Regions from separate parts of the Bellilinea sp. genome, predicted to be linked through region 1. Evidence: riboswitches for the same ligand, from Rfam matches in the RefSeq annotation. Region 1 holds a riboswitch; the other holds the start of a gene.

The links. Region 1 has a riboswitch for fluoride ahead of ACWIZX_RS02245 (hypothetical protein). Riboswitches for the same ligand answer to the same signal wherever they lie in the genome.
Region 2: linked by a shared signal. The riboswitch ahead of ACWIZX_RS01395 (MutS-related protein) and the one ahead of ACWIZX_RS02245 (hypothetical protein) in region 1 are both predicted to bind fluoride.

Annotation. Positions count from the first base shown of each region.
Region 1 covers NZ_JBRCOK010000025.1:58,173-83,430, reverse strand. The annotation lists gene ACWIZX_RS02285 (ion transporter) at 1-265, shown strand, start outside; gene ACWIZX_RS02280 (CBS and ACT domain-containing protein) at 393-1,046, shown strand; gene ACWIZX_RS02275 (hypothetical protein) at 1,261-1,515, shown strand; gene ACWIZX_RS02270 (sulfite exporter TauE/SafE family protein) at 1,715-2,458, opposite strand; gene ACWIZX_RS02265 (NAD-dependent epimerase/dehydratase family protein) at 2,760-3,800, shown strand; gene ACWIZX_RS02260 (MFS transporter) at 3,879-5,096, opposite strand; tRNA gene ACWIZX_RS02255 (tRNA-Asp) at 5,194-5,269, opposite strand; gene ACWIZX_RS02250 (HEAT repeat domain-containing protein) at 5,360-5,779, opposite strand; gene ACWIZX_RS02245 (hypothetical protein) at 5,795-6,253, opposite strand; fluoride riboswitch at 6,291-6,360, opposite strand; gene ndk (nucleoside-diphosphate kinase) at 6,395-6,850, opposite strand; gene ACWIZX_RS02235 (tetratricopeptide repeat protein) at 6,877-9,687, opposite strand; gene ACWIZX_RS02230 (sigma-70 family RNA polymerase sigma factor) at 9,817-11,037, opposite strand; gene ACWIZX_RS02225 (sodium-translocating pyrophosphatase) at 11,559-13,862, shown strand; gene ACWIZX_RS02220 (RluA family pseudouridine synthase) at 13,892-14,602, opposite strand; gene ACWIZX_RS02215 (putative quinol monooxygenase) at 14,739-15,044, shown strand; gene ACWIZX_RS02210 (iron-containing alcohol dehydrogenase) at 15,038-16,207, shown strand; gene ACWIZX_RS02205 (DegV family protein) at 16,219-17,064, opposite strand; gene ACWIZX_RS02200 (nitroreductase family protein) at 17,155-17,790, opposite strand; gene zwf (glucose-6-phosphate dehydrogenase) at 17,901-19,403, shown strand; gene ACWIZX_RS02190 (double zinc ribbon domain-containing protein) at 19,405-20,022, opposite strand; gene ACWIZX_RS02185 (SH3 domain-containing protein) at 20,053-20,676, shown strand; gene ACWIZX_RS02180 (alpha/beta hydrolase) at 20,673-21,329, opposite strand; gene ACWIZX_RS02175 (hypothetical protein) at 21,313-21,549, opposite strand; gene ACWIZX_RS02170 (patatin-like phospholipase family protein) at 21,553-22,476, opposite strand; gene ACWIZX_RS02165 (aminotransferase class V-fold PLP-dependent enzyme) at 22,505-23,683, opposite strand; gene ACWIZX_RS02160 (MFS transporter) at 23,700-24,983, shown strand; gene smpB (SsrA-binding protein SmpB) at 25,003-25,258, shown strand, end outside.
Region 2 covers NZ_JBRCOK010000019.1:428-6,744, forward strand. The annotation lists gene ACWIZX_RS01390 (MutS-related protein) at 1-1,261, opposite strand, end outside; gene ACWIZX_RS01395 (MutS-related protein) at 1,258-2,790, opposite strand; fluoride riboswitch at 2,848-2,908, opposite strand; gene ACWIZX_RS01400 (PEP/pyruvate-binding domain-containing protein) at 3,117-5,462, shown strand; gene ACWIZX_RS01405 (MgtC/SapB family protein) at 5,449-6,117, opposite strand.

The DNA.
Region 1 (25,258 bases):
CCGAAGTGTTTACTGGGCCATTGTAACGGTGACTACCGTAGGTTATGGAGATATTACCCCCTTAACACCGCCGGGACAAACACTGGCAGCGTTTTTGATGATCCTCGGTTATGGTTTGATAGCGGTGCCTTCGGGAATTGTGACGATTGAATTGGGGAAGGAAAAATCTCGCCGCTTGAGATTGAACCGGGTTTGCCCGAACTGTGACCATTATGGGCACGACCGAGATGCCCGCTTTTGTAAATACTGCGGTGCAGAACTGTGATGTATTACGGGGGCTGTAGCGTAGAAGATCATCCCGAAGAAATGATTTACCTGTAAAACTCTCATCTTGTCTCAGCATTTGATAGAATAGGATTATAGAATTCTAATCACGAAGGAGATGATGCCCAATGTTAGTCGGCGAGCGAATGTCAACCCCTGTATTGACTATTGAACCGGATGTGCCGGTTCAGGATGCACTGGCGCGCATGCGCAAAGATAAAGTGCGGCGCTATCCGGTGGTAGATAGGCGTGGAAAATTGATTGGGATTGTTACCAATAGTGACCTTATGAACGCTTCCCCTTCGGAAGCTACCACTTTGAGTGTTTGGGAAATCAATTACCTTCTCAGCAAGATTACTGTTGAGCGAGTGATGACAAAGAATGTGATCACAACGCAGGAGGATTGTCCCATCGAAGAGGCAGCGCGGATCATGGCGGATCATAAGATTGGCGGTCTTCCGGTTGTGCGCGGCGAGAGTCTGGTAGGGATTATTACCGAAACGGATTTGTTTAATATTTTGCTGGAGATGCTGGGGGCGCGAAAGGCGGGTGTTCGTTTGACGGTGGAACTGTTGGATCAACCCGGAAAACTTCACGAACTATCTGGAGTGATTTATAAATTGGGTGGAAATATCGTTGGTTTGGGCACAATGCTTGGTGAACGGGCTGAAACACAGACTGTGACCATCAAGGTGAAGGGGGTAACTCTGGAGGACCTGAAAAAAGCGGTAACTCCAATTGTTGAACGGGTCATTGATATACGCGAAACCAGTGTAGTTTAGATCTTCGGGTAGAGCGGGGTGCTTCAAGTTTTTCTGAAGCACCCTGTTTTTTTATCTCATTTCAGGCAAAACCCGATACCCACTTTGAGAAATTGGGTACTATTCAGGCATTCGTAATTTTTGTATAATATATATGGTACTTTTCATCAAATAAACTTGACAATAATTCTCAAATCAGGTTAGTCTTTGAGATCAGTACCGAAGGGAGAGCGCCATGTTCTATGTGATTGTGGCTTTGTGGGCATTGGGTTGTGTCGCATGCTGGTTGCTGAGACGAGTGCAGAAGAAGGTTCTGACCGTAACGTGCGTTGCGGTGCCGGCTGCCGGGGCTTTAATTTCCTGGATTTTGATGAAAAGCCATGTGAATGGGGCAGCGATTGCCACTCTCCTGCTCAGTATTTACTTGTTTATTGTGTTGATCTCGGCATTGATTACCTATCGCACCAATCAACACACAGCCAACCAGTGAAAGATGCTTTTGGATGATTGCCAGGTATTTCCTCCTGTGTCTTGAGAGGAAAGTAAGTTCATTGGAAAGAATACCTGAAGAGGCTGATTCTCTGCAAGAAAACAGCCTCTTTTAATATTGAAATTCGTGCGGAAGCGAAAATGGGTTTAGCGTTTCCTTGCCGGATGATTTTCCCTAAACCGGATTCGTACTGCTTCACTTAATGGACAAAGAGAGTAAATAATTTATACGCAGTCATCACGACAATCAGACTCCCGAACATCCGTTTGAGGCGGGCATTCGGCACAAATGTGCTGGTGATTCGCGCACCAACAAACGACATTCCTGCACCAACAACCAGGAGAACAACCGTGAGGGTTGGGTCCCAGATGGCGGTTTTAAGATGAGGAATGAGTGCTGAAAAAGAAGGCGGTGTGACAGCAAAAGCATTGATTCCGGCGGCTTTCTTCGGTTCAAATCCGACAAGGATCAAAGTTGGAAGAAGCAGAAACCCAGGCCCTACACCAAGAAAGCCAGCAAGTACAGAAATCGGGATGGCAAGTATCACTGCCAGTTTGAAGTTCTGGTCACCTTCTGTGCGTTTTTGAATGGGCCGGAACAGGTTGAAAGCCAGGAAAATAACGGCTGCAAAATACAATATCAATATTGCGGTTTGCTGAATATACTGGGCAAGGAGAGAACCCAATGGCGCAGATACGGTGGTAACTGCGCCTAAAATGATGGCTTTGCGCCAGTCAATCAGACCACTGCGAGCAAAACCAAAGGCAGAGAAGAGCGCGGTCAACCCATTTAACAGGAGTGTTAATGGTTGAACCTGATGGACAATGTCGCTCATAAAAAAGGAAAAATACGGTAGGGCTGCAAATGCAACACCCAATCCAAGCATTCCACTGATCAAAGAAAGAACTGCCAGTCCGCCTACAATCCAGAATGCTGTGTCCATTCAAACCTCCGAGACGAAGTCTTGAAAAAAATTTGAGCCGATTTATTACTGACCGAGGATGTGGTGAGATCGGAACGCAATTCAGAAAAATCGAGCTCTTATAGAAAGTATTAAAATATATTCGATAATTTGAATGTTATTTTATCCCACAATCTGATTTCTTCAAGTGAGATTCGTCAACTCAAAAAAATTACATTTGTAACTCAAATGGTGAAATTTCTGCATTATCGGCGGAAGAGCGAGTTGGGAATTTCTGGTAAAATGCAGGCTATAATATTTGGATGCGAATAAGGAGCAATGGATGAAAATCTACATCACCGGAATCAGCGGGTTTTTGAGTATTAATCTGGTGCGTTATCTTTTGAACAGGGGATACACGGATATTTCCGGAATTGATTTAGTGGATTTTACCTATCCCGAAAGAGATCAGATCAAATTCCTGCAAGGGGATATTCGCCGTCCGGAGGATGTGCGTAAAAGCATGGAAGGTGCGGATGTTGTCATCCATACCGCAGCAGCCTTACCGCTTTATACCCCAGAAGAAATCTATTCAACAGATGTGGAAGGTACCCGGATTGTATTGCAACAAGCGCAGAAATTTGGGGTAAAACGCTTTATTCACATATCCAGCACCGCGGTTTATGGGGTGCCGGATCATCATCCTTTATATGAAACCGATCCTTTAGTGGGGGTAGGACCTTATGGCAAGGCAAAAATTCAGGCTGAGGAAATCTGTCTGGAATTTCGTCAAAAAGGGATGTGTGTACCGATTTTACGTCCCAAGTCCTTCATCGGCCCGGAACGCCTGGGAGTGTTTGCCATATTCTATGAATGGGCAAGTGAGGGTAAAAATTTTCCCATGATTGGTTCGGGGAATAACCGTTACCAGTTGCTGGACGTTGAAGACCTGTGTGACGCAATTTATGCTTGTATGACTCTGGAAGAAGAACGGGTAAACGACACTTTTAACATCGGTGCAGCCGAATTTACAACCATGAAAGAAGATTATCAGGCGGTTCTGGATGAAGCCGGATATGGCAAACGGATCATTCCCTTCCCGGCTGGGCCAGTGGTGCTGGCATTGAAGGTATTGGAAGTTTTGAAGCTATCCCCTTTGTATCCCTGGATATATGAGACCGCCTCAAAAGATTCTTTTGTTTCGATTGATAAGGCTCAAAAAATATTGGGTTTCAATCCAAAATATTCCAATAAGGAAGCTTTGTTGCGGAATTACCGCTGGTATTTAGCAAATAAAGACACTTTCAAAGAGGGAGAAGCAGGGGTTACTCACCGGGTGCCCTGGAAGCAAAAAGCGCTCAAAGTTGCAAAAGTTTTCTTCTAAAATAAGCCTATCTTAAAACCCAAGAACGCTCTCGAATATGGAAAATCGAGAGCGTTCCTGTTTTAATGTTTTTACATACTATGCCGATTGAATCGGCTGATTTCGTTGTTTTGTAATGAAAGGGAAGGTAAGCAGAGCAAGGATTTCAAGGATCACAACCGCAATAAAGAGACCAGTTCTGCTTTGGTCATATAAAAGTCCCAATAAAGCTCCGCTGACAAACCAGGCAGCACCATAAAGGGTATTGAAGATGCCATAGGCGAAGGCTCGTTTTTCGCCCGGCACAATATCGGCGATGGCAGCGCGCATGATTGTTTCATGAACAGCCATGATGATGCCCCATAAAACAGCGGCGATGATAGCAATGCTATACTGGTTAGAAAAAGCGAGAAATGGCAGCGGCAGCGAGATCAACGGCACAATCATCAGCGAAGTCAACCCAATCTTATCGTAGGTTTTACCAATGATCAACGCTGCCAGGGCATCAACACCCATGGCAACAGCATAAAATACCGCAATTTGAGCGGCAGGAACAATTTTTTGGGTTACCCAGTGGTAAGAGATAATTTGAAAATTTGCAAAACCTGCCACACTCAGGAAGGTGAATGCGGAATAAAACCAGAAAACGCGAGGCAAAGGGGCGGATTTATTCGAATTGGTAGTAACCTCAGAGGAAGAACTTTTTTCCAATTCTTCTGGATTGGGAACACGTAACCTGGCCAGCAACAATGCCAGTAATGTGAGTAAGGCGGGAATCCACAGAATGCTGAATCCATCCCGATAGCTCTGGCGTTGGGCGAATACCACCGCAAAAATCAAAGGACCGATGAAAGCGCCAACCTGATCGAGTGCCTCATGAATTCCAAAACCCCACCCGCGTCCCACTTGATAACTGGCATGAGAAAGCATAGTGTCCTTTGCCGGCGATCGGACAGCTTTACCAATCCGTTCTAATATCAGAAAAACCGCAGCAATTTCCCAACGATTGGTGTAGGCCAGTAAAGGAATGCTGAGCAACAATCCATAGCCTAAAAAGGTGGCAACCCAATATGCCCGTGTACGGGAGGCAAGATAGCCGGAAACCAACCGCAATGCGTATCCTAAAAATTCTCCCAAACCGGAAACCAAACCAATTGCCGTTGCGCTGGCACCTAAAAAAGCCAGATACGCCCCGCTGACTCCGCGGCCGGTTTCGTATGTAATATCCCCCAAAGCACTCACTAAACCGAACAAGAGAATAAATTGCATGGCACGAGTGCGTGCTGGTTGATATTTCAATGATAAATTGCTGGCCATAAAGTCATTTCTCCTTTCGGAAATTTAACTTCCTGATCATAAGAATCAGGAAGGAGTAATAAAAAAAAGCCGCTGGGCGGCCTTTTCAAAGTATTCGTGGCGGGAGCGACGGGATTCGAACCCGCGGTCTCGGCCTTGACAGGGCCGCATGTTAACCACTACACCACGCCCCCACGAACGCGCCAATATTATCATAGAGTTCCCAAAGCGTCAAGCAAAATGACAATTTTTGCAGGCCGGTTTCAGGTAATCCGATCGGGTTGTTAGCCGGTAAAATGATCCCAATCATCAATACCATCATTGTGATTTATTTTTTCAAGCATCATTTTTGCAAAAGAGCTCACCAGTCCAGATGGATGATGGGCCGCTTTTTTTATAATTTCTATTCGTTCGGGATGATCAATTTTTGCCAGTGCAATTAAGATTGCCCGCAGTAAATAATAATTTTCTCTTTCCTCTTCAAGAATCTTTTTGAATTCCGGCACAGCCTGTTGAATTTTAAGATTACCCAAAATTTGCGCCGCTATCATCCGTCGTTCTGGGATGGTATGGTGTAGGGCAGCAAGCAACTTATCTTTATAATCCTGGCGAGAAAATGACTCCAGTTCATAACCGCAATGAGGGCAGGTTTTTTCATTCTCATTAATGATTTGCCAGCAGTTGGGACAGTAGAAGGTTAGCATTTTTATAGTTGATTTTCAGGCGGATGAGTTCGGCTTGTTGATAGAATGGATGAGCGCGGTAGTTAATAGGGTAAGCGCATTAATCTCCATTTCTAATTTGCTTGCTGTATTTTCGGTCAATGGGCCATAACCGGATAATATTTTAGGGCGAGTATCCAGCAGACTGGCCCAACATAAACTCAGTTCTGAAGCCAAAATTCGACTGTTTTTTTCCTCCACTGCCTGAAGGTTAAACTGCACCTTTAACATATGAAGGCGATTCAAAAGTTCCAACACCTGTTTTTGAATATAAACAGTAGTCTCTTCTGGAACGTCGTTGACAGGTTGATAAAAGATACCAGGTTGTGGTTCGTTTTGCAATAAATTTAATATATGGCGAAGCAGTTTCTCAATGGTAACAAAAGAGGAGGTCAGGTACCTTTTTTGCGATTCATTCAAATTCAAATTGTCAAGCGTTTCTTCAATCGTATTCATTTTATCCTCAAAATAAAAACCTCTGATGATAAGCGGTTTATCATCAGAGGCTATCAGCCTTCCGGCGGTTTGGTCAGAACCCAGCGAGCCTCATCGCTTGATTATTTGAATTATACCATTACTCGAAGCCGTTTTTCCCTCTCAGTTATTGCCGAAGATCCAGTCTCCATTGCTTTGATTCCATTGCACAATTTCTTCTGGTTTGAACCATAAGTTGATCTCTGCAATGGCGTTTTCGACACTGTCTGAAGCATGGGTCAGGTTGCGCCCGACTTCCAGACCAAAATCATGGCGGATGGTGCCGGGGGCTGCTTCTGTTGGGCGGGTGGCTCCCATGGTTTGACGTACTGCGGCTACCGCCTGCGGGCCTTCCCATACCATTGCCATAACCGGTGCGGAGCAAATGTACCGTATCAGACCTTCGTAAAAAGATTTACCTTTGTGTACGGCATAATGCTGTTCAGCCAGTTCGGTGGAAACCTGTAAGAATTTGGCAGCGACCAGTTTTAACCCACGCTGTTCAAGGCGCTTGATAATTTCTCCAATTAGACCTCTCTGTACAGCATCGGGTTTGGCAAGTACGAAAGTGCGTTCCACAATGTCCTCCAAAATGGGATAAATTCTTATCGCAGCAGTTCTTCTGCTTTGGTATAAGCTTCTAACGCTTCCTGCAAGCGGTTGCTGCGTAAGTAAGCATCGCCCAAAGTTTGCCAGATAGTGATGTCAATGGGGTAACGGTAAAGTGCATCCCGCAAATCATGAATTGTTTCTTCCAGATATTGCCCATCTTTTATCAATTGATTGTAAGCCTGCAACGCTTTTTCCAGATTGTGAGATTGAAGCGCTGATTGGGCAATCGTCAAAAGTTCAGCATGGCTTCCGGCTTCAATGGTTGCAGCCGGTGGCTGGGGCTCCTCAATTTCGAGAGAGGGTACCTCAGCGGTGGGTAATTCAAACTCCGGTACCCAATCTGAAGGCATCTCTTCCTGTTCTGTTTCAGGTTCCTGTTCCTCTAATCCTTTCAGCCAGGTCGGTGTTTCTGCTTCGATAGAGGGCGTTTCTTCCCCTGAGATACCTAAAGATTCAACTTCCTCTTCAACTGCCGGAGGAGCAGCTGCTTTGTGGTAAACGGGTTGGGTATCTTCAATGGTTTCTGGTTGTTGCTCAAAAAATTCCACACCTGGCTGAGTGATTTCCACTTCCGCAACCGTCTCATTATCTGCAATCGTGTTAATATTTTCTTCGGATTGCAATTCTTCTTTCACCCATTCTGGCAGCTCTTCCTGACGGTCTTCAGGTTTTGTCAACAGGGTTTCTTCAGCGGCACCTTGTTTGGCAGCCAGACTTTCCAGCCATGCAAAAGTTGAATCTTCATCCTCCAATTCCTTCGGAGGGCTGGTTAGGAAAGGAGGCATGACAGCGCCTTCCTCCCCAGTTTTTGTAGAAAGAGTAAATTCTTCTGTTTCTTCAGGTGTTTCGGCGGTTGCCTCGCCTTCCTGTAATGATTCCATGAGCCAATCGGGTAATGGTTCTTCCGTTTCAGGTGTTTGAGGCTGCTGAAGTTCCGCTGTTTCCGGGCTTTCAGCCTGTTCAATTTGCATGAAATCAGGGATTGCTGCTTGACCGCTCTGTTCTACCTCTTCATTTTGAGGCATATCTGAGGGGGGAATTTCTGGTTGGGGGGTTGGTATACCCTTCTCTTCGAATTCCGGAGCGATTTCGGCAGGTGTTTCTTCAACCAGCGATTGAATCCATTCGGGCGGGGTATCCTGCCGTTCCTCGGGTGAAGTCAGCAGTGTAGATTCATCGGCTCCCTGCCGGGCTGCTAAACTCTCCAGCCACGCCATGGTGGCATCCAAATCTCCAAGGTCTGGCAAAGTTTGTGATGTGCCAGGCTCAGGAGCAATTGGCGAAGTTAACTTTTCTTCGGCTGCTGTTTCCAACTCGGTTTCACTGAAGGATGGAATTTCTGCCGGGAAAGGTTCGGATTCAGCAGGAAGTTGTTCTTCTTCAAGGGTGGTTAAATCTTTGAGCCACTCAGGTTCATCTTCAAAGGTTGCAGCAATTCCAACTTCTTCTTTATCCGTGGTGGAGGTTGAGAAAGAAATGGCCGATTCATCAATTGCGGTTTGTTCAATTTCCTCGGCAGTAGATTGTTCTTCGGAAAGTTGGATTTCGTCGGTGAAGGGTGTTAAAGGAGTTCCTTCGCTCAATTTTGTTTCTTCAGAGGGAAGAATTTTCTCCAGCCAATCATTTTCTTCTTCATCCGCTGGCTGCTCCTCCGAAAGGGATTCTTCTGGGGCAATCTCTTGCAGCCATTCTGGAATCTCTCCCATCTCCAGACCTTCTTCGGGCAGATTAAAACCAGCTTCAACGGTTTCATCTACCTTATCGGCGGGTGTCCAGCCGGCTTCTCGCATCCACTCGGGGATGGTTTCTTCTTCGGGCTGATCAGTAATGATCGGAGCAGATGATTCAGGCGATTGTTCTTCAACCCAGGTTGTTGCTTCAGAGGTAAGGGGGGAAGAGGTAATCGAGTCTTGTGCTGCTTCAGCCGGTTTGATTTCGGAAAACCAATCCGGTAATGGCTCTTCGGATTCGGTTTTAAATTCTACGCCGGCTGTTAGAGCCCACTCTGGCGAGGTGGTTTCTTCCTCGATGTTTTCAATCTCTAATCGATCCAGAGTAACCGCATTGTCGGGTACTTCAATGCTGCTGATCGCATTGGGAGGAAGGTACGCCAGATAAGGATCCATTGCAAATACACGTTGCTGATAGATTTTTGCATCTTCCGCCCGTGAGGTTTGGAGAAGTGTTTCTGCCAGAATGCGATTGGCTTCAAAACAATAGGGAAGTTTGGAGATCAGACGGCTGCAAACCTCGATGGCTGCAACGGTTTGGCCGGAAAGAAAATACATGCGCGCAAGAATGACTTCCAGATCTACCCGCAACGGGTCTTCCGCTAACGCAGCACGGATTTCGGCAATGGCCTGCTGGTACAATTCGCCGCGGGCATACATGCGCACCAAGGCGCCGCGGGTCAATCGGATTTTGGGAGGTTCAACCCCATCTCGCCGTCCGTACAAACGGCGGAGTTCGTCCTGAACGGCTGTGTTGGAGGGTTGGGCTTCAAAGGCTTTTTCCATGTGCCAGATCGCAGCATCCAGATTGCCTTCATCCTCGCGGATGATGCTCATCCCGATTTGTGAAATGAAGTCATCCGGCACCGCAGAGAGAATTCGTTGAAGCACATCGGCTGCTTCGGCATAGCGCTGCGACTCAAGATAGGCTTTTCCTAGAAGGCGGTAGGTGTCTATGTGTTTAGGATAATATTTGAGAATGTGACGACAATGAGCAATGGCAGTGTTTGATTCACCGCGGTCGATCATTGCCTCAATTTCACGGTTATAAGCTCGTAAAGGTATTTTAGCCATAAACCACCTCCCAATGGTTAGTATGCCCCAAGTTTTAGGATTATGCAAGTCATTTGAAAGACGAGGTGGAATAAAAGAAACCGCTCGGCATTTCCGCAGCGGTTTCCAGTTGTACTTGCCGGTAATTCTTTATTCGCCCAGATAATCGCGCAACTTGCGTCGAATGGTGGGATGGCGCAAGCGGCTGAGTGCCTGAGCTTCGATTTGTCTGACCCGTTCACGGGTGACACCCATTTTTCTGCCAACCTCTTCCAGGGTGTAAGCCTGTCCATCCAGTAAGCCATAGCGGAGTTGCAGAATACGCACTTCGCGGGGTGGGAGAGTGTTGAGCACCTCCTCCAGATGTTCGCGTAACAAGTTGTAGGTGGCGGTATCATCCGGCGGCGGTGCTTCATCATCTTCAATGAAATCTCCCAGGACAGAATCTTCCTCATCGTCGGTCGGGGTTTCCAAAGAAAGGGGGCGGCGCGCCACCTGAATCATGTTTTCTACTTTCTTTGGCGGTACATCCAGGGCGATGGCCAGTTCGTCCACGGAGGGTTCTCTGCCAAGACGCTGAGTGAGTTGATGTTGGATACGCAACAATTTGTTGATTTGGTCACCCATGTGAACCGGCACACGAATGGTGCGTCCCTGATCGGCAATGGCACGCGTAACCGCCTGACGAATCCACCAGGTAGCATAAGTGCTGAATTTGTGACCCCGGCGATAGTCAAATTTTTTGGTTGCGCGGATTAAGCCGATGTTACCTTCCTGAATCAGGTCAAGAAAAGGTACACCACGTCCCATGTATTTTTTGGCGACGCTGATGACGAGGCGGGAATTGGCGGTGATCAGATGTTCGCGGGCTGCCCAGCCGTCTTCGATTAACTTGCGCAATTCGTGGCGGCGGCGGTTGCCGACATTGCCCCGCGCCAGTTCCTCACGGGCCAGTCGGCCTCGTTCGATGCGCTGAGCCAGTTCGACTTCTTCTTCTGCGGTCAGCAATGGGACACGGCTGACCTCTTTCAGATACAGACCAATTGTATCGTCGGTATCAATGTTTTGAAGATCATCAAAGATGATTTCGCTCGCGGCTTCTTCCGGTTCTTCGATCTCCTCATCCAATGCCAGTTCATCTTCCGCAGGTTCGGGGATTAGCGATTCATCTTCGATGTAAGGAATGCCCGCGCTCATTAAGGCAGCAAAAGCCTCCTCCAGTTGCTCGACATCTTGCTCGGCTTCCGGGAAGAAGTGAAGAATGTCGTCAATCGTGACGTAGGACTTTTGCCGGCCTAACTCAATTAAGCGAGCAATGGCTGGATATTCGTCTTCTTCTTCGTCAACAACATTAATCAGCGGATTGTCCATACGTTTCACAAACTTCCTTTTTTGAGAAAAGTATCTCAGTATTCGTTCTAATTTTGTCTTTTTATCCAGCATTTTGCCTGCTCGTGTATTCTATTTATTCAGAATACACTCTTTTTTAAGGAAAATCAATACCTTGTATTGCCTGGTGCTGTGGGCAGCAGATCAAACTGCTGGATTCTTTACTCTTTGTCACCCTGACAAACAAACGAGCGGTTAAATTTACCCCGCCCGCCGCAGTTGGTGGTTTCCATGAATGTGGCAATAAACAGCCGCATAACACTATATAACAAACTGAAAAGAAATTCAATAGGTTTTTGAAATTCTAATGAAACATTAATCCAAAAAAGCCCGAGGAAAATACAAAATTTTTCAAAAAAACCTAATGTTTGTCCTGAAAACGGATGATTAATTTTGATTGACATTTATTTTGGTTGTTATACAATGATTTAGTGCGTCTCGATGGAATTCAGACGCATTCATGGGTTAATCACCCCAAATCCCCTTACTAACCTGGAGGCAATATGGATATTTTAGGTCTTTCCAGGCACGGTCTGCAGACACCATTCGAGCAGATAGCCGTGCTCAGCGTTCTGGTTGTTGCGCTGCTTAGCCTGTTATATGCCTGGTTGCTGCGTAACAACGTTTTACAAAAGGATAAAGGCACTGAAAAGATGCAAGAAGTTTGGGAGGCCATTCGACAAGGCGCGGATGGTTACCTTCAAAGACAGCTGAAGACCATTCTGCCTGCAATTGCTTTATTAACCATTGCCTTGTTCCTGAGTGTGGCGGTTGTTGAACCAAGCCTTGAAGCCCAAGAAGAGTTTGGCCATCTGGGAGCCACCAATGTCACACTAATTGTGGCTTTTGGAAGAACGATTGCGTTCATTATGGGGGCTTCCTTTTCTCTCATCGTTGGGCAACTGGGAATGCGTATGGCGATTCAGGCCAGTGTACGGGCTGCCTCTGCTGCACGACGGTCCTTCAATGAGTCATTGTCCATTGCCTATTATGCAGGCACAATCACCGGCATGTTAACCGATGGTTTAGGGTTGATGGGGGGCACTTTGATCTTTATCATCTTTGGGCGGGCAGCACCAGACGCTTTACTCGGCTTTGGTTTTGGCGGTACCCTGCTGGCTCTCTTCATGCGGGTTGGCGGTGGTATTTACACCAAAGCGGCAGATGTCGGAGCGGACCTGGTGGGTAAAGTCGAAAAAGATATTCCTGAAGATGATCCCCGCAATGCTGCTGTCGTGGCCGATCTGGTTGGAGATAACGTGGGTGACTGCGCCGGTATGGCGGCAGATATTTTTGAGAGTTATGAAGTCACAATTGTCTCTGCTTTGATTTTGGGGTTGGTGCTCTATCAGGCAACCGGACAAATTCACTATATTGTGTATCCACTGGTCATCCGGGCAATTGGCGTGATCAGCTCAATTATCGGCACTTTCACCGTTCCGATTTGGGAGCGATTCCCGATCAAATTCCTGCGGGCACACGACGCTGAAGAGGCAATGTTCCGCTCTTATGAAGTTTCCAGCGTCAATACGGTGATATTTTCCTTTTTGCTGGCGATTTTATATGCCGGAGACTGGCGTCTTGGTTTGTTAACAACGATTGGGGTTGGGTTGGCGGTTGCATTCAATCCGCTTACGTCCTACTTTACCGCAACCCGCAAAGCACCAGTGCAAGAAATCGTTAAATCTACCCGTACCGGTCCAGCAACAACCATTCTTTCCGGTCTTTCGGTTGGAATGGAATCGAGTGTGTGGGCGCTGGTAGTGATTGCCATTTCATTTACACTGGCTAAGTTAATCTATCAGGCTGATGGAGCCAATTTTGTGCTTTATGCTGTTGCGATGATTGGTATTGGGATGCTCAGCCATACCGGCAATAATGTGGCAATGGATTCCTACGGCCCGATCTCCGATAATGCCAACGGTATTGCTGAAATGGCCTGGCATGATTTGGATGATCCCGAAACACTTAAAGCCCGGCAGATTATGGCCGATCTGGATGCGGTTGGTAACACTACCAAAGCAATTACCAAAGGTATAGCAATTGCCTCGGCTGTAATTGCGGCAGTGAGTCTGTTTGCTTCTTACATTACCGATGTGAACCGTGCAAAAAGCGGTGTGATGGAAGCCATCCGCATCTCTGATACCACCGTATTCATTGGTTTTCTGTTGGGGGGGGCTTTGCCATGGCTATTCAGTTCTCTTTCCATCCGTGCCGTGTCACGGGCTGCCAGCGAGATTGTAGAAGAGGTGCGTAAACAATTCCGCGTACCGGGGATCATGGAAGGGACTGTCAAACCGGATTATGCCAGGGTGGTGTCCATTTCAACTCGGTCGGCTCAAAAGGAATTGATTCCGCTGGCGGTTATCTCAATCACCATGCCGCTGCTGGTTGGGCTGGTATTGCAGGTTGAAGCCTTGGGTGGTTATCTGGCTGGGGTTATTTTAAGTGGTCAACTGCTGGCCGTGTTTATGGCCAATTCCGGCGGTGCATGGGATAACGCCAAAAAGGCCATTGAAGATGAACCACGTAATTTGGAGATGAATACCGGCAAAGGATCAGAACGTCATAAAGCCGGGGTGGTTGGTGATACAGTTGGCGACCCCCTGAAAGACACTGCCGGCCCGGCCCTCAACCCAATGATTAAAGTGGTCAATCTGGTTTCTCTGCTGGCTGCACCGATCATCGTAAACTTCCAGCTGAATTCCTTTGTTGGAATTGTCGTGGTGCTGATCCTGTTTGCCGGCTTTGTTTGGGCGATTTTCCAGAGTAAGCGGCCAGTTCCCGATGTAGATAAACCCATTTAGGTCTGATAAGGCGAAGAAGAGGACGGGGATTAATCCCCGTTCTTTTCTTTTAAGAGGTTGACGGTTTCATTGAAATCATCGGGATAGGGTGCGGTAATTGCAAAAGGACGCAGAGAAATTGGATGGAGAAATTCCATCCTCCAGCAATGCAAGGCAAGGCGACGGATTGGCAGAACAACAGACTTGCGCTGATATTCTTCGGGTAAGGATGGATGCGCATCCGAAGAGTCAGGGGGACGATTCCAGGGAAAGTAAAGGTTATCGTGCAGCAGCCAGCAACCGACGGCAGAGAGATGGGCGCGAATCTGGTGGGTATAGCCGGTGAGGGGCTGCGCTTCAATGAGTAAAATGCCATTCATCAATGATTGAATCCAATGGATATGAGTAATGGCCGGTTTACCGTGGCGGAAATCAATCACTGTTCTGTGAGAACGATCTCCATCTACTCGTAAAGGGTAATTGATTTCGAAGGGGGCAGTTGCTGGAGACCCGATTGCCAGTAAATGATAAACCTTCTTAATTTGGCGATTTTGAAATTGCAGGCTTAAAAGACGGTGAGTATTGGCGTCTCGGGCAAAAAGTACTGCGCCGCTGGTTTGACGATCCAGGCGGTGAACTACCCATAATCTTCCATAACGCTCCATCAAAACATGATGCAAATCCGGTAAATCCTTTTGATAACCATCAGGGATGGTTCGCAATCCGGCTGGTTTGTTGACTACCAACAGGTGATTATCCATATGGAGAGGGAAAATCTCATCATTATTCAAAGGCATATTATTCCAATGGAAGTTTAGAACCGGAAAAGGACAGACTCCATGCAGGCATGAGTATAATTTGCTTAGAATTATCTTACCATTTTTATGGAGGGTTGCCATGCACATTGTGCTTGTTCATATTCATGTAAAGCCGGAATTTCGAGAGGTTTTCATTGAAGCCACTTTGGAAAATGCCAGAAACAGCATTCATGAAGAGGGTATCGCTCGTTTTGATTTCTTGCAGAACAAAGAAGACCCCAATCGCTTTACGCTGATTGAAGTCTATCGAGGTGAGGCCGATCAAGAAAAACACCGCAAGACGGCACATTACTTAAAGTGGCGGGAATCGGTGGCGGAAATGATGGCAGAACCTCGCCAGGGGGTTCGGTACATCAATTTATTTCCTGAGGAGGAAGCGTGGTAGCCGAGAATTTATCCTTTGATTTCCAAACCGCTCAGCGCATTATTTTTGGAAGCGGTTCGGCCAATCAACTTGGTCAATTAGCGGCTGGGATGGGCAAGCGGGCGTTTTGGATTACCATCCATCGGCGAGCGTTTCATGAAGGGTTGGAAAAGGGATTAATCAGTGCCGGCATCCAGTATCAGACAACGGTTATTCATGGCGAACCGAAACTGGATCAAATTCTTGAATTGGTTAACCGGGTTAAAAAGTATCAGCCTGATCTGGTGATTGCCACCGGCGGCGGGAGTGTGATGGATTGCGCCAAAGCGGTTGCTGCACTGGCTGTTAACCCGGGTGATCCATTGGATTATCTTGAAGTTGTGGGCCGGGGGAAAGCTTTGCAGGTGAATCCGTTGCCGGTTGTCGCTGTTCCAACAACCGCCGGTACCGGCAGTGAAGTTACCCGTAATGCAGTGATTTCCCTTCCTCAGCATGGAATCAAAGTCAGCCTGCGCAGCCCCAAGATGCTGCCTGCCCTGGCATTGGTTGATCCGATCCTCACGATGGGACTATCCCCTGCAGTCACTGCCACCACCGGTATGGATGCTCTCACTCAGGTGATTGAACCGTATGTATCGAACAGGGCAAATGCTTTTACCGACTTGTTTTGTGAGACGGGGATTCGAAAAATTGCTCGTTCGTTGCGAAAAGCATATCATCACGGGAATGATCTCCCGGCGAGGGAGGAGATGGCTTTTGGGAGTTTAATGGGTGGTTTAGCGCTTGCCAATGCGGGATTGGGAGCTGTGCATGGATTTGCTGCACCGCTGGGTGGATTGTTTGAAGCGCCGCATGGGGCGATTTGTGCCCGCTTGCTTCCGGTGGTGTGTCGCGTCAATATTGAGGCCCTTAAAATGCGCCAACCAAACCATCCTGCTCTCGAACGCTATCATCGGCTGGCCGGCTGGCTGGTGGAAGATTTGACTGCCGATGTGCTGGACGGCATCCGCTGGATGGAAGAAACATGTGAAGAACTCCATATACCACGTTTGCGAGAGTATGGAATTCGGCAAAAAGACTTTGCCAGAGTGGTGGAAAATGCCAGAAAAGCCAGCAGTATGAAGGCCAACCCAATCGAGTTGGAGGATGAAGAACTATTTCAAATTTTGGAAGAAGCGTTTTGAAAAATGAGCGTCTATTTTGCTTCCGTGAAATAACTCACCGCAATGACGCCCGGCCCGGCATGAACGAGAATTGCTGGCGGCAGATCATAGATACGAACGCTTGAGATTCCCAATTGCGTCTTAAATTCCTCAGCAAGAGCTTGGGCTTCCTCTTCTGCATCGCCATGCATGATGGTGAGCAGTGCCCCATCGTGGTGCGGGCAGTCAGAATAGACCAGTTCTTTTAATCGTGCCATTGCCCGTCGTTTGGTGCGCTGGCTTTCCACCGGTTCAGTGCGGCCATTCTTAAATTGAAGAATTGGTTTGACCTGCAAAAGGCTGCCGACGAGCATTTTTGCGCCGCCAATTCGTCCGCCTTTGTACAGGTATTCGAGCGTATCTACAACAAAGTAGACCCGTTCCCGCTGGCTCATATCTTTGACCCGTTCGATGATGGTATCGGCGTCCAATCCTTCTTTTGCCCAACGATGCGCTTCTAAAACAATTGAAGCCAGGCCCGAGCCAATGGTGCGTGTATCCACAACGCGGATATCCCTTCCTGGAAAATCTGCTGCTGCTACTTCGGCGCTGCGGAATGTGCCGGAAACGTCTGCTGAAGGAGTTAAAACAACGACTGTGTTGCCGTCCTGAGTGTATTTATCATAAATTGGGTGATACAGTGCCGGGGGCGGAGCGGCGGTTTTTGGCAGGGTGTTTGCTTCGCGCAGTCTTTTCAGGAAGGTTTTACTATCCATTTCAGTGTCATCGCGATAGGTTTCGTTGCCAAAAACGATGATTTGGGGAATATACGGTATTCCCAGTTCCTGCGCCTGGGGGACGGGGATACTGGATGTTGTATCAGCAACAATTGTAACCATGATGAGTCCTCTCTTGGGTATTACCAAAATTAACGAAAAAAATAGCACCACAAGGTTGTGATGCTATTATACAATGATAAACCTCAGGAATTAATCCTCAAACAGGGATTGTTGCCAGTTTCCCCGAAAGGCGAAATGATCAACCGGGTTACGGGTGCGGACTTTGCGCTCTTTTTCCTGAACTTCTACGGGTAAATCTTCGATATCTCCCGGGTAGCCGACAGCAATCATTACCCGCGGGGTATATCCTTCTGGAATGTTGAATAGTTTGCGGGCTTTTTCGGCGTCAAATCCGGCCATCGGACGACAATTCAACCCCATTGCGGTTGCCTGAAGCAGTAAATTTTGATTCGCCATGCCTAAATCGTGCAGAGCTTTGGTATTTTCTCTGCCGTCGGGGCGAATATCCTCGCTGACTGCCAGCAAAAGCAACGGGGCACGGTTAGCCCACACCTGATTGTCGGGGTTGAGACAGGAACGGGCTTTTTCCAACTGTTCCGGTTTGGATGGTTCAAATACAAGATAAACCCACGGCTGGCGGTTGCCGCTGGAGGGTGCTGAACGGGCGGCTTCCAGCAGCAACAGGATTTGCTCCCAGGTTAACAGCCGTTCAGGATCGTAAATTCTGGAAGAGCGGCGGGACTGAATGAGCGAGTGAATTTCAGGATTGGGAAATTCATCGCGAGCGGTTATTGGAGATGTGGTTTGTTCACTTTTGACATTCATTTTTTGTTCCATGCTTATACGGATTTTCTCTATTTATTTTAACCGGCAGGTTGTAAAATTGATAGCAATTGTATGACGCTGCGCAGGACTTTTCACAAGGAATTATTGATATGAATACGCTCATTTCTGAAACCAAAAACGCTTCACTTGCCATCGTAATTTTTGGTGTAACCGGCGACTTAACCCGCCGAAAATTGTTGCCGGCATTGTATGAGTTAATGAAAGCAGAAAAACTGCCGGAAAAGCTTTATCTTATTGGTTTTGCCCGCAGAGACTGGAACGACGAATTTCTTCGGGAGAAATTAAAAAGCGGAATTGATGAGTATGCCAGAAGCAAACCAATTGAAGATGAGATAGTGGAACGCCTTTTATCCAGAACCCATTATGTCCAATCAACTTTTGAGGAGTTGCAGGGTTATCAAAAGCTAGGGGAATTGATCAAAAGTAATCGGATTCAGAATGTCTTGCTGTATCTGGCAACACCACCGGAGGAATATCTGGTCATTGTAGAATTATTGGGAAAAAGTGGTCTCAATAAAAGAGAAAACGGCTGGACAAGAATCGTGATCGAAAAGCCTTATGGACGTGACATTGAGTCGGCAACGGTGCTGGAGCAGGCAGTTCATCGCGTGTTTTCCGAAAAACAGGTTTACCGGATTGATCATTATCTTGGCAAGGAAACCGTACAGAATATCCTGGTTTTTCGCTTTGCCAATGCAATCTTTGAGCCTTTGTGGGATCGCCGCTATGTTGACCACGTACAAATTACTGTTTCTGAAACAGTCGGTGTTGGAACGCGTGCGGGCTATTATGATAATGCAGGCGTAATTCGCGACATGTTTCAAAATCACCTTTTGCAGCTGGTGACACTGACTGCGATGGAAGCGCCGGTTGGTTTCAACGCTGATGCGGTCAGGGATGAGAAGGTCAAGGTTCTTAAGGCACTTCGTCCACTCAAGGGGAAAGATGCCATTCAGAACACTTATCGGGCACAGTATGTTTCTGGTACTATCGAAGGGAAACGTGTACCCGGATATAAAGATGAAGCTGGTGTACCGCCGGACTCAGTTACCGAGACCCTGCTGGCAGCGCGCCTGTATATTGATAACTGGCGTTGGGCGGGGGTACCATTTTATGTGCGTTCCGGAAAACGGTTGCCCAGCCGCTTGACGGAAATTGTGATTCGTTTTCGCCAGGCGCCATTATCGCTTTTCGACTGGCATAATCTGGCAGGAGATGCTCCCAATACCCTAGTGCTCAGCCTTCAGCCGGACGAAGGAATTCGTTTGGAGTTTGGCGCAAAAGCCCCCGGCCCGATTAATCAAATTGCACCGGTCAACATGGAATTCAATTACCAGGAAACTTTTGGCATCGAACCGCCAGAAGCATACGAACGTTTGTTGTTGGATTGCATCCAGGGAGATGCGACGCTTTTCACACGTTCAGATGAAGTTTTAAGCCAGTGGGCGTTTACTTCCAATATTTTGGAAGCATGGCAGCAATTTCCTGTGCGCAATTTGCCAGTTTACGAAGCGGGTACATGGGGCCCGCCAGGCATAGATGATTTTATTCAGCAAGATGGCCGTCAGTGGCGCAATCCTGCTGGTGATTAGTTCAATTGGATTTGCCGCAATTGGGGCATTTTCGCTCGTTTGACTTGAGAATAAAGCCACAATAACGGCAGGTTTTGGGCTGTAAATTACCCAATGGCGCACCGCAGGCAATACAGCGAGGTTCTCCAACAGGATTTGCCGTGTTGCAGTATTCGCATACTAAACGCCGAAATCGCTCGGATAATTCCTGCGTACTGTTCAGTGACTGGGCAGTTTGATCAATTACCCGCCAGATCTGGTCAATCAATTGAATCGACTCAATATCCTGAGCCAGATCATCAATACGGTGAAGCAAGTTCAGGGGGTTGCGCAAGGCAAACAAAGCCGTTTTCCCAAGGCTGGCAGCCAGCCCTAACCAGTTTTGCCTGCCCATCTGAACGAGAATTCCATCTTCGTGGGATTGAATCGAAACGGTGATTGCCGTTTGTCCTCCGGAAGCGGCGTTGGGGCGCGTGCCAATTTGGACGACAATTCTCTCGCCTGTGCCAATTTGCTGGGCGCGGTAATTACCTCGGTTAAAGGCAGCAAACAAACTGTGGGAAACATCCGATGGCGTGATAACGCCGTGATAAATTTTTTGCAGTTGATCAGATCGGTTATAATCTGCAGGTAGACTCATGGCTCAGACTTTCAAAGTGATGGTGAGAGAATGCGTTCAACCAAGCGAAAATGGTTTTTATTGCTGTTTATTATAACGATTATTATCCCGTTTGGGTTGCCTGAGGGTGGAGGAACTCGTGTTCTGGCCCAAATTCCAACGGTGGATATTGCCACGGTCACCAGCACCCCCAGCGGACCAATCGTCTCTGTTCGACCCGGCACGAATGAACCTTCCATCAATGTGCGCAGCGGCCCGAACGCTCTGTACCCGCGGGTGGGGGTTTTGTTGATCGGTCAGACTGCTGTTGCAAAAGGCAGATCACCGGGCGGGGATTGGATCTTAATTGAATATCCTGGCGCCCCTGGGAATGTTGGCTGGGTGTATAGCCCTTTTGTTAACATTACACCCGGAGAATTGCCCATTGTTGAACCGCCGCCAACACCGACACGCGATATGACGGCCACAATTGATCCAACGCTGGCAGCACAGTTTATTGTTACTGTTGCACCAACCCGATTGCCAACCTTTACCCCGCCTCCCCCTTTGGCTATTCCCACATTTCAAAACCCCTCTGCGGCAGGAGTACCGGCTGTACCGATGGGGTTGATCATTGTGGTATTGTTGACCATTGGGGTGCTTTTGGGCATTTTCTCTTTCGTCCAGCGCCGTTAGCGGGCAAAGAAGCGGGTGAGTTCCCGGAAACAGGCCGAACTGATGCGGTGGCTGACAGGCGAGTGACAAAAGTGAACCTTGGCGTTGGCATTTTTCAAAAACTCAACCGTCTCGTAGGCGCGCTCAATCGGAACAATCTCATCCTCGCTGCCGTGGGCAACAAAAAAGCTGATGTTGGCCAGCGCAGCTGGAGGCTGATAGTCAGCTGGTAAAAACGGCAAGAAGCCCGAAAGAATTGCCGCTTTTATCACCTGGTCAGGATAGGCAAGGCAATAAGCAAGAGCAAGCGCAGCTCCCTGACTGAAACCCATTAATTCAATGGGTTGATTGGGGAGGGAGTAATCGCGGCGAATCTGGTTCATCAGTTGGTGTAATGCGCTGGCTGGTTCAAGAAAAGCCTGCAAGGTGGCTTCTCTGCCAGGACGGTGTCCTATCCAACCATAACCGCCTTCTGGGGTTTGAATTGGGCCGCGTGGAGAGAAAATCCAGTACTCTTGGGGTAAATCCCGCTGGAAAATCTGCATTGAGTTTTCATCACCGGTCCAGCCATGAAGCATCAAGAGAATTTTGGTTGATGATTCTGGGACAGCCGGCCGAAGGCGAAGAATCCAATTTTGGTAAAGAATGATTTCAGTGTTAGTTGCCTCGTTCACGTTTGACGATCCACTCCAGCACGGAAAGAATGAATACAATTAAGACCACCGGTGTTAGACCGGTAATGAAGCAGAGAATTCCTAAAGCCAATGCACCGCTGCCGTAGAAGTACAAAATTAAACCACCACCGACCAGCAGGATCAATAATATACCTCCGACGATTAATCGCACAGTGGTTTGCCGGGCGTAACGGCGCAGGTCATCGGTCAAATTTGGCACCCCCTACTCGGTAATATCCTCTTCCAGCACTTTTCCGGGAGGTTGAGCCCCGCGAAAACGGCGGACAATTTGGTAATACCAGGCCAGCGATTCGTGCAAACGGGGAAGAATCTCGATGACGCTCTGTTCGCCAGCCTCTAACAATTCCTTTGGATCTACGCGATCCAAAGGAGCAACATTATGGACTTCAGGTCGAATGATCACATCCGGTTTTTCAACCTGTAAGCGAAGTTCGGTAACCATTCGGGCTGTAATATCCATTGAATTGACAAAGATGCGTAAGGATTGGGCAAATCTGGATTGGGTAATTTGATGAAGAATGGGTCGCGGCAGTGGCGGTTCAATTGGGACACTCAATTCTGGCATTTCACGCCACTCCTCCGGCGTAGGAGAAAGGCATACTGCCACAACAGGTAAATGAGGTGCCAACCAGCGGGCAACCGCAACAGGGACGGGATCAAGCACACCTCCATCCACCAATTCAAAATCATTGATGTAGACCGGGGGAAAGACACCCGGAATGGCAACGGTTGCCAGCACTGCCTGAATGACATTGCCTTTATTGAGGATGATTTCTTGTTTGGAGCGGATATCCACAGCAGTCAATGCCAGCGGTATTGATAAATCCGTAAAATTTTTATCTTCCAGATAGGAATTTAGAAAGTTGACCAACCCCGCTAAGCCAAGCAGTGAAGGTGGATCTTCAGGTTTTCGGGCAAAAAAGTCCTTATGATTGACCATTCCCAATTCGGAAATAATGTGATCAAGGTTCACACCGGCAGCATAAACTGCGCCAACAATACCGCCAGCACTGGTGCCGGCTATTGCGCGAATTTTAAAACCTTCTTTTTCCAATCGCTTAATTACACCAATGTGGGCGATGCCTTTAACCCCACCGCCACCTAAAGCCAATGCGATCTCGGTCATCCATGTCCTCCTCTGAGAAAAATCCGTATCAAACCTTGCAAAGTATAACAGAGAGAGCCTTTTTTAGTGCAAGGATGTCTGATTCGTCATTGTAAATTTGTACTGAAAAGCGAAGCAAAGGACAATTACGCCAGCGGGTGATGGGTATTTCAACATGAAATTCCCGATACAACCGCTCTTGAACTTCAAGAGCATTAATCCCCTCAGGTAAAGGTACAGTGCCCATCTGCACATACCACTGAGAATCATCGGGATACAACCCCGGAAGACCTGTGACCTCTTCGATACTATGACGCGCCACGGAGGCAAGTTTATGGCACCGGATGCGCAATTCATCCCATCCAAGTTGGTGTTGAAACTTAATGGCATCCGATACTGCTAAAAAGGCTGAAATATCGCGCGTGCCGCTCCATTCCAGATAATCTATAAACGGAGACTCGCCCGGTGGTTCACTTTGCCAGCCCCAGGAAACGATCAGGGGTTCAATCAGCCCTTGCACTTCTGAACGCGCATAGAGAAATGCAGACCCCTTTGGTGCGCATAGCCATTTATGGAGATTGCCGACGTAAAAATCTGCTCCAATTTTTTCCAGATGTAGGTCAATTTGTCCGGGGGCATGTGCGCCGTCCACAATCGTCAAAATCCCTTTTTGGCGTGCCCGTTCACAAATCGCCTGAATCGGAAAAATTAAGGCGGTAGGAGAAGTGATGTGGCTGATGAATATTACCTTAGTGCGAGGGGTCACTCCTTTCCAGAGGTCTGCAATAATTTGCTCCCGTTTTTGTACTGGCAAGTTTATCGGCTGATTGATATACTTGAAACCGCGCTTTTGAGAGAGGAAACGCCATGTGCGATCCAGTGCGCCGTATTCATGATCGGTGCTCAGTACCTCGTCTTCGCTGGAAAGATTCAAACTGCGGGCAATGATGTTCAAGCCGGTTGTCGCATTGGTCACATAGACCAGATTGGCGGGTTGGGTGTGAAGATATTCGGCTAAGGCTGACCGGGATTGAAATAAAAGCTCTTTGGCCCTGCGCCCCAAAAATTCAACCGGCTGGCGTTCGAGTTCTCTCTGCCAGTACTGATAACGTTCAAAAACGGGAATCGGGGTGGCTCCAAAAGAACCGTGATTAAGAAAGACGATATCCGGTCTCAGTAAAAACAAAGAGCGATAAGGTGATTTTGAGTAATCTGTTTGGGCATTCATACCATTGGTCTCCGCTATGGCATTCCGTTTAATTTCAATCTTACCACCTCAAGCCTCTTCACAGGCAAAACGCAATTTTTATCATTTTTATGCTGATGTGATCTGGTTTGGGGTGATGAATGGCAGTGTGCTTTCATTTCTGGCAGTGTATGCCACCCGGATCGGGGCAAACGCCCAACAAATTGGTCTTATCAATGCTGCGCCTGCCATCATGGCTTTGTTGTTTTCGCTGCCTTTTGGGGCATGGATTGAGCCGCAATCCAAACGCAGAGCGACCTTGATTACCGCGCTCCTGATGCGGCTTTTTTATTTTCCCCTTTTCCTGATCCCTTCCCGTTTACCGATTGAAATTCAAGTTCCTGTAATTCTTGCAATGGTTTTCCTGATGCACATTCCTGCAACCGGTTTGGGTGTGGCGTTCAATGCCTTGTTTGCCGAAGCAATTCCTATTCAAGACCGCGCGCAAATTGCAGGTGTCCGCAATGTCTTTTTTGCCATAGTTTCGATTGTAACCTCGTTAACCTGTGGGTATATTTTGAATCATTTTGTTTTTCCACTGGGTTATCAGATTGTTTTTGCTATTGGATTTTTCAGCGCAGCACTTTCCACCTTGCATTTAGGGTTGATTCGCCCTCCCATCCAACAAGAGGATGGAGTGAAATTTATACCTGAAAAGCAAAGAGATGAATCGGAAATCACGGAAAATCAACCTAAGAAGCCATTTGAAATTCTCTTAACAAAAGACCTGCATATCGAAATTATTAAGAGTCCCTTTCGTTCGGTCTTATGGATGATGTTTTCTTTTCATTTTGCTCAATTTCTTCCACTACCTTTATTCCCCGTTTTTGCGGTTAAGGTATTGGGGGTGTCGGACCAGGTGATCAGCGTTGCCAACGCCATCTTTTTCCTTGCCATGTTGATGATTTCAAGTCAGGTGTCAAGACTGGTGGGGCGGTTGGGTAACCAGAAGATTACCGGGCTGGGATTAATCTTTTTGTCCGGGTATCCATTTATTCTGAGCCTTTCGCATGGCGCTTTGCCTTATCTGGCTGCCCACTTGCTGGGTGGGACGGGTTGGGGCTTGGCGAGTAGCGCGATGTTTAATTTTGTTCTGGAAAAAGCTCCCAGCGAGACACGCTCTGCGCATCTTGCATGGTTTAATTTGTTCGCCAACGCAGGTATTCTTTTGGGTTCTCTGATTGGTCCATGGGTGAGTTCACTGATTGGCATTCGTTGGGCATTATTCTTTTTTGCGATCTTCCGGTTTTGGTCGGGGTTGAACATAGTCCGCTGGAAGTAGATGTGTTAAAATCGCTGATATGTCTGTGAAAGTTGTTGCCACGAACCGCAAAGCTCGTTTTGAATATTTTTTACTGGACACTTTTGAGGCGGGAATCGCGCTTCAGGGGAGTGAAATCAAATCCATTCGAGCAGGTCAGATCAGCCTGGCAGAAGCCTATGTGCAGACTGATGGCAAGGAAGCCTGGCTGATTAATGCTCACATCGCTCCCTACGAACAAGCCAACCGCTTCAACCATGACCCCCGCCGGCCACGCAAGTTACTCCTTCATAAAA
Region 2 (6,317 bases), on a different contig from region 1:
AGCCTTCCCGCTCGTTGGTCGCCGCAAACGACTCGTTGAAGAGCATCAAACCCTGCGGGCGGATATGATCGGCAATCGCGCTCATCCGGCCGAGTTCTTCATCCAGCTTGCCGCTCTTCATGCTGCTATCTTCTTGGCGTTTGTAGTGGGTAAAAATGCCCGAGCAGAGATTGGCAGCAAAGTGATCGGCCGCTACAAACATGCCGCACTGCATCATGATTTGCGCCTGCCCAATGCTGCGTAAAAAGGTGGATTTTCCGCCCTGATTGGCACCCGTGATGATGACCAGGTCTTTTCCATCCCCGTTTACATCATTGCCAACCACCTTTTTCTTCATCGTCAGCGCCAGGGAAATATCGTACAAACCCCGAACGGTATGGCGGCGCTCACCCAGCGGATACGGCTCAGGGAAAGTCAGCGGGTGGCCCAGTTCGCGCACCTGCTCAAAAAGGTTCAAACATCCGATGTAAAACGCCAGCTCGCCGCGCAACATGGCCAGGTAGTGATCAATGTGTTCGGCGGACTGCGCCACCGCGTTGGCAACCTGATTGATGGCGCGGTCTTTGATTTCTCCCAGCGCGCGTGCGCCCTGCTCATCGCGCGGATGCAGGCTAAAGGAATACTCCGGCGGACGGGCGCGGAAAATCTCTTCCAGCCAGCTGCCGTTGCGCGGATTGGGTTTGCGCAAAGTGTAATGAATGCCTTCATTGCCGCGCCCCAGCTCGGCACTGATCAGCACACCCTCGCGAAAACGCAATGCCTTGATGTGGTCTTCCACCACCCCAAAAAATTCATCGTTAAGTTCGCGCTGAATGATGGCAAAGAAATTACGAAAACCCGGCGAGGTGAAGCGGCTGCTGTGTTCATCGGCCATGCGGCGCAGTCTAAGCAGCAGTTCCACGAACATCGCCATCATCTCCAGCCCGCTGGACAGTACACCGGCCGGATAATGCGTGAAGATTCCCAGCCAGCGTTTGCGTTTGTTTTCGATGGCTTGCAACGGAATTTGATACAACTCACGGATGATTTCGGGGTTGTTGAGGCAGTCCTGCAGGACTTGCTGACGGTAGCGAATGATCTCCAGGTCGGTTTCGCTGGTCAAAATCACCCGCCGGGCAACATCGAACAAAAATTTATCGCCCTGAGCCATGCTGTTGAAGAGCACATTCAATTCAAGGTCTTGAATCAAATCGCTTTCGTTCCACGGCAGCGGCTGCTGCGGGTCAAAATCACGGTCGAGGTAAAGCAGGTTAACCTTCATGCCTGAATACGCTCCTTCAATTTCTCATAGGTCAGGCGGTGTTTTTCAGCAATGGTGATGGCATACGCCAGTCCATCAGCCGGCCTGCGAATGATGCGAAAAGTTCGCCGGGCAACATCTTCCGCGTCCACCGTGCTGATCATGCTGACCGTCTTTTCAGCCGCGGATGCCAGCTCAGTCAGGAATGTTACCCATACACACAGGCTGTCCAGTTCCAGAATACGCTGCATGATCTTGCGGCTGAGGAACAAAGCATCTTTGAGGGTGGTCGAGTTGAACGGCTCGTTGAGGATGATCAGGCTGTTGGGGGTGGCCTGCTCAAAGATCTGGCGCATGCGCGCCAGCTCTTCGTTCAGTTTGCCGCGCAGCTTGCGGATATCTTCCTCCCGTTCAAAATGGGTGAAGATGTCGTCAAAACAAAACAGGCGTGCTTCTCTACCGGGGACGGGCAGGCCAAGACAGGCAAGGTGATGCAGCTGCCCGAACATGCGCGCAAAGGTGGTTTTACCGCCCTGATTCGGCCCGGAAACGATGATGACCCGTTCTTTATCCTGAAGATGAAAATCGTTGGGGACAATCCGGGCAGTATTCTCCCGCAGTTGAATTGCCAGCGCCAGATCGAAAGCATCCACCGCATTCACCGCTTTGTTCTTACGGCTGACCACCGGCAGACAGAATTTCAGCCCGCTTTTCATCAACGGCAAAATGGTTTCCAGATAGGCCAGGTAAAACTGTATCTCACGGTCAAAGGCAAGGATGAAATCGGCCGCAAACTGGGCGTGATCGGCGTAAAAACGGTGCAGACGGTCGAACAATTCGGGGTTCAGGCGCGCCACCAGATCCAGAATCTGCGCCTCGACATGGTTCATGCTGGAAACGATGTTCAGTTTGATCAGATAATCCTTGACCGCTCCCTGCTTGAACTTTTCGAAGGTTTTTTCGACTTCGATGCTGTAGTCGGCCTCACCCTCATAGGGGCGTACTTTGACGGTGGTATCTTTGATCAGGATGCAGTAACGCACCGCCGAAAGGTCTTGTTTCAACTGCTCGGCCTCATCCACCAGACGCTGAAATTCGCTTGAGCGGGCATAAGCATCCAACGCCTGCCGGAAAGCCATCAAACCTCGCGAGCGCAATTCGGCGTTGTTCAAATCCTGTGCCAATTGAATCACCGCCCGCACATAGACCAGCACTGCTTCGAGAAACCAGCCCTCGCGATGATTCTGGTGAACCAGCTCGCCGATTAATTTGCGGTAGCGGCGCAGGATGACCATTTGTGCGGCAAAGGTCTGCAGTCTGGTCAGCGTGGTTTCCTCCAGCAAGTCGCGGACAATTTCCTGTCGGAACTGGATGGTTTCTTCATCTTGAACGGCGGTGTAGTAGTAGGCTTTGAGGTTGTACTCCTGCTTGCTGGCGGTAAGCCAATCCACTACCTGATTCAGATTCAGGTCGTCAAAGTAAGCCGGCGGCTGCGCGTTTTCGGCAACCGCGTGGTCGGCAGAAGGAAATAACATACTGATCGGGTTCATAAGCGGACTTTCACATCTTTCGGTACATCGCCAAAAAAAGCCTCTACTGAGTGGACGGATTCAGTAGAGGCTATCAGTCTTACGACAGTTAAAAGCGAGCCTCATCGCTTTTGTGAATGTATTATAACGTCAGTTCGGGATAAATCCTTTTTGCATCCGATTTCAGAATTTTGCCCCCTCCTGCGCCTCCCCCAATATCGCGGAAGCGATATTGGGGAGGAGGGAGGGGGTGCATTTTGCTGCTCACCGCGGTTTGTGCTCATCCCGAACCCATATTATTTTATCACAAACCCGGCTGGCATGATAAAATCTTGTTCAATAGGGCTATGGCGTTCACACCCACCCACACCGACCGGCTGATTAATGTTGTGCTTGCACTGGCACAGTACCCGATTCTGAGCGGGCGCATCCGCCAGCAAATGCGGCGCGAGTTGTTTTCGCGCGGCATCATCCAGCCGGCCGACTTTGAAAACGAAGTACGCCGGCTGGCCATTCTCTCTCAGGAACGCGAAGGCCTGCGTAACCCGGTCGGCGAAGAACCGGCCGAGGTGTGGGAAACGCGCATGAGCCGCATCCGCGATCACCTGACCGATTTGCGCTTCAGCCAGCATCTGACCCTGGAGGTGCTGGAAAACATCATCAGCGAGGTGTTGAGCGAGCGCGGCATTGACATGGTCGGGCTGATGCTCTCGCTCAACCCCGAAACCGCCCCGTTGGATCTGGTCTTCGAGCAGGCCATGACCATCGAACGCTTGCCGCCGGAAGAACGGCAGAAGTACGAAGCCCGTCTGCAGGAAACCAAAGTGGTGCTGATTCGCAGCCTGATCAGTGATCAACTGCGCTATATCAACATTGCCAAACGCTGGTTCACCATTGACGATTTGCAGCAAATCCGCCGCCACAAAATTGGGCCGGGGCGCATCGGCGGCAAGGCGGCCGGCATGCTGCTGGCGCACCGCATCCTGCGCCAGGCCAGCGCGCTTTCCGAGGACACCTGCCTGATCACCCCCGATTCTTACTACGTCGGCGCGGATGTATTCTACTCCTTCATGTCCATTAACAACCTGTTCCACTGGAACGACCAGAAGTACAAGACCGAAGCCGAAATGCGCGCCGATTATCCCCACATTCTCCGGGATTTTATGGAAGGGGATTTCCGCCCGGATATTGCCCAGCGGCTGGAAGCCCTGCTGGGCAGCGTTGGCAAACAACCCCTGATTGTGCGCTCCTCCAGCCTGCTGGAAGATAACTTTGGCACCGCCTTTGCCGGCAAATACGAGAGTGTTTTCCTGCCAAATCAGGGCAGGCCGTCCGAAAACCTGCGCGCCCTGACGCGCGCCATCGCGCGGGTGTACGCCTCCACCCTCAACCCGAATGCCCTGCTCTACCGCCGGGCGCGCGGGTTGCAGGATTACGATGAACGCATGGCCGTGCTGATTCAGGTGGTGCAGGGCGAGCGTTACGGGCGTTATTACCTGCCGCAGGGCGCCGGGGTGGCTTTCAGCCGCAACCTGTACCGCTGGGCACCCCAAATCCGCCGCGAGGAAGGCTTTGTGCGGCTGGTGTGGGGGCTGGGCACCCGCGCTGTGGACCGGGTGGGCAATGATTTTCCGCGCCTGATCGCGCTCAGCCACCCGCTGCTGCGGCCCTCCACCGACCCCAAAGCCATCCGGCGCTACTCCCAGCAATATGTGGACGTGATTGACCTGGAAGATAACGCCTTCAAAAGCCTGCCGGTGCAGGAAGTGTTGAAAGGAGATTACCCGGCTTTGCGTTATGTGGCTCAGATTGAGGAGGACGGGTATTTTGCATCGCTGCGCTCCCGCTACATGGGCGATGACAAACGCCTGGTGCTGACCTTTGAGGAACTGCTGCGCCGCACCCCCTTTGCCGAGCGCATGCGCGAGCTGCTGCACACCCTCGAACACCACTACGAAGCACCGGTGGACGTGGAATTTACCCTGTCGGTCGAGGAGAAACAGGATAAACCGGAATTGTGCATTACCATCCTGCAATGCCGCCCGCAAAGCCAGTTACAGGTTACTGCAGCCGCAGCGCTGCCCGCCGATTTAGACCCGCAGGATGTGATCTTCAAGACCCACTTTGTGGTGCCGGAAGGCACACTGGAACGGATTGACTATGTGGTATTTGTGCCGCCCGAAGGTTATTTTGCGCTGGAAAGCCTGAATCAGCGCAATGAACTGGCGCGTGCCATTGGGCGGTTGAACAGCGCGCTGGAAAACGAGCGGTTCATCTGCGTTGGACCGGGACGCTGGGGCAGCAGCAATTCGGATTTGGGCGTGCCGATTGATTACGGCGACATTTACCATGCCCGCGCGCTGGTTGAACTGGCCGGGCAGGGCTACGGACTGCCGCCGGAACCTTCGCTGGGGACGCACTTTTTTCAAGATCTGCTGGAATCGCAGATTTACCCGCTGGCCATTTACCTGGACCAGCCTGGCAGCATCTTTCGGCGCGACTTTTTCTACGAAACGCCCGACCGTTTACGCGAATGGATGGACCTGCCGGCCGAACTGTCCAGCAGCCTGCGCTTGATTCGGGTGGCGGATTACCGCCCCAACCACCATCTGGAAATTGTGATGAGCGATGAAAAAGGCGTGGCAGTGGCCTTCCTGCGTCCGGATGCCGAGAACAACCTCACGAAATTTTGAAGCTTTCCAGGCCTTCCAATTCGTTCATCTCGGCGGTGATCAATTCGTACAAATCGGTCTTGCGCGAGCGGAAGGATACTTCCACTTCCAGCCGTTTATTCTTGATGTTTTTGCGGATAGAAACAATTTTGGCATTGAGCTGATGTCTCTTCCAGATTTTATTCAGGTCTTTAAGCGCGCCCGGGCGATCCTGTAAGTGCAGCTCGACGGTCACCGCTAAATCCGGCCCAAACAGTCTTTTCTCGGCCAGATCGAGCAATTCCAGTACCACCAGCAGTAAACCGGTGGCTGCAGCAGCCGGCAGGTAATAACCGGCGCCGACTGCCAACCCGACAATCGCCATCGTCCACAGAGAAGCGGCCGTAGTCAACCCTTTGACGTTCGGACCGTAACGCAAAATGGCCCCGGCGCCCAGAAAACCGATTCCGGAAATCACCTGTGCCGCCAGACGGGCCGGGTCGCCGTTTGGCGCAAATTGGTGGAACTGCATGGCGAGGTTAATTGAAAGAGTCATGGCCAAAGTAGCGCCGACCACCAGAACGATATGCGTCCGCCAGCCGGCCGGCTGGTTTTGGCGTTCGCGCTCAAAGCCGATTACTGCCCCGAGGGCAGTGGCAATTAAGATGCGCAGGAGAATATCCGTTTCACTGATCATGGGATGCTCCCGGATGGAATGATAGAACATATTTTCTATATTTACAACTTGCACTTATTCCATCCACTTTGAGTATAGCATAAGGCGTAGGTCAGAAGAAAGGTGTGGTGAATTTGCGCCTTTGCGTTGAAAAGTAACGAATCGGCAAGCGGCTAAAGCGAAAATGATAGCCTGTCCTTTTGAGCAGGCGTGGCAATCTT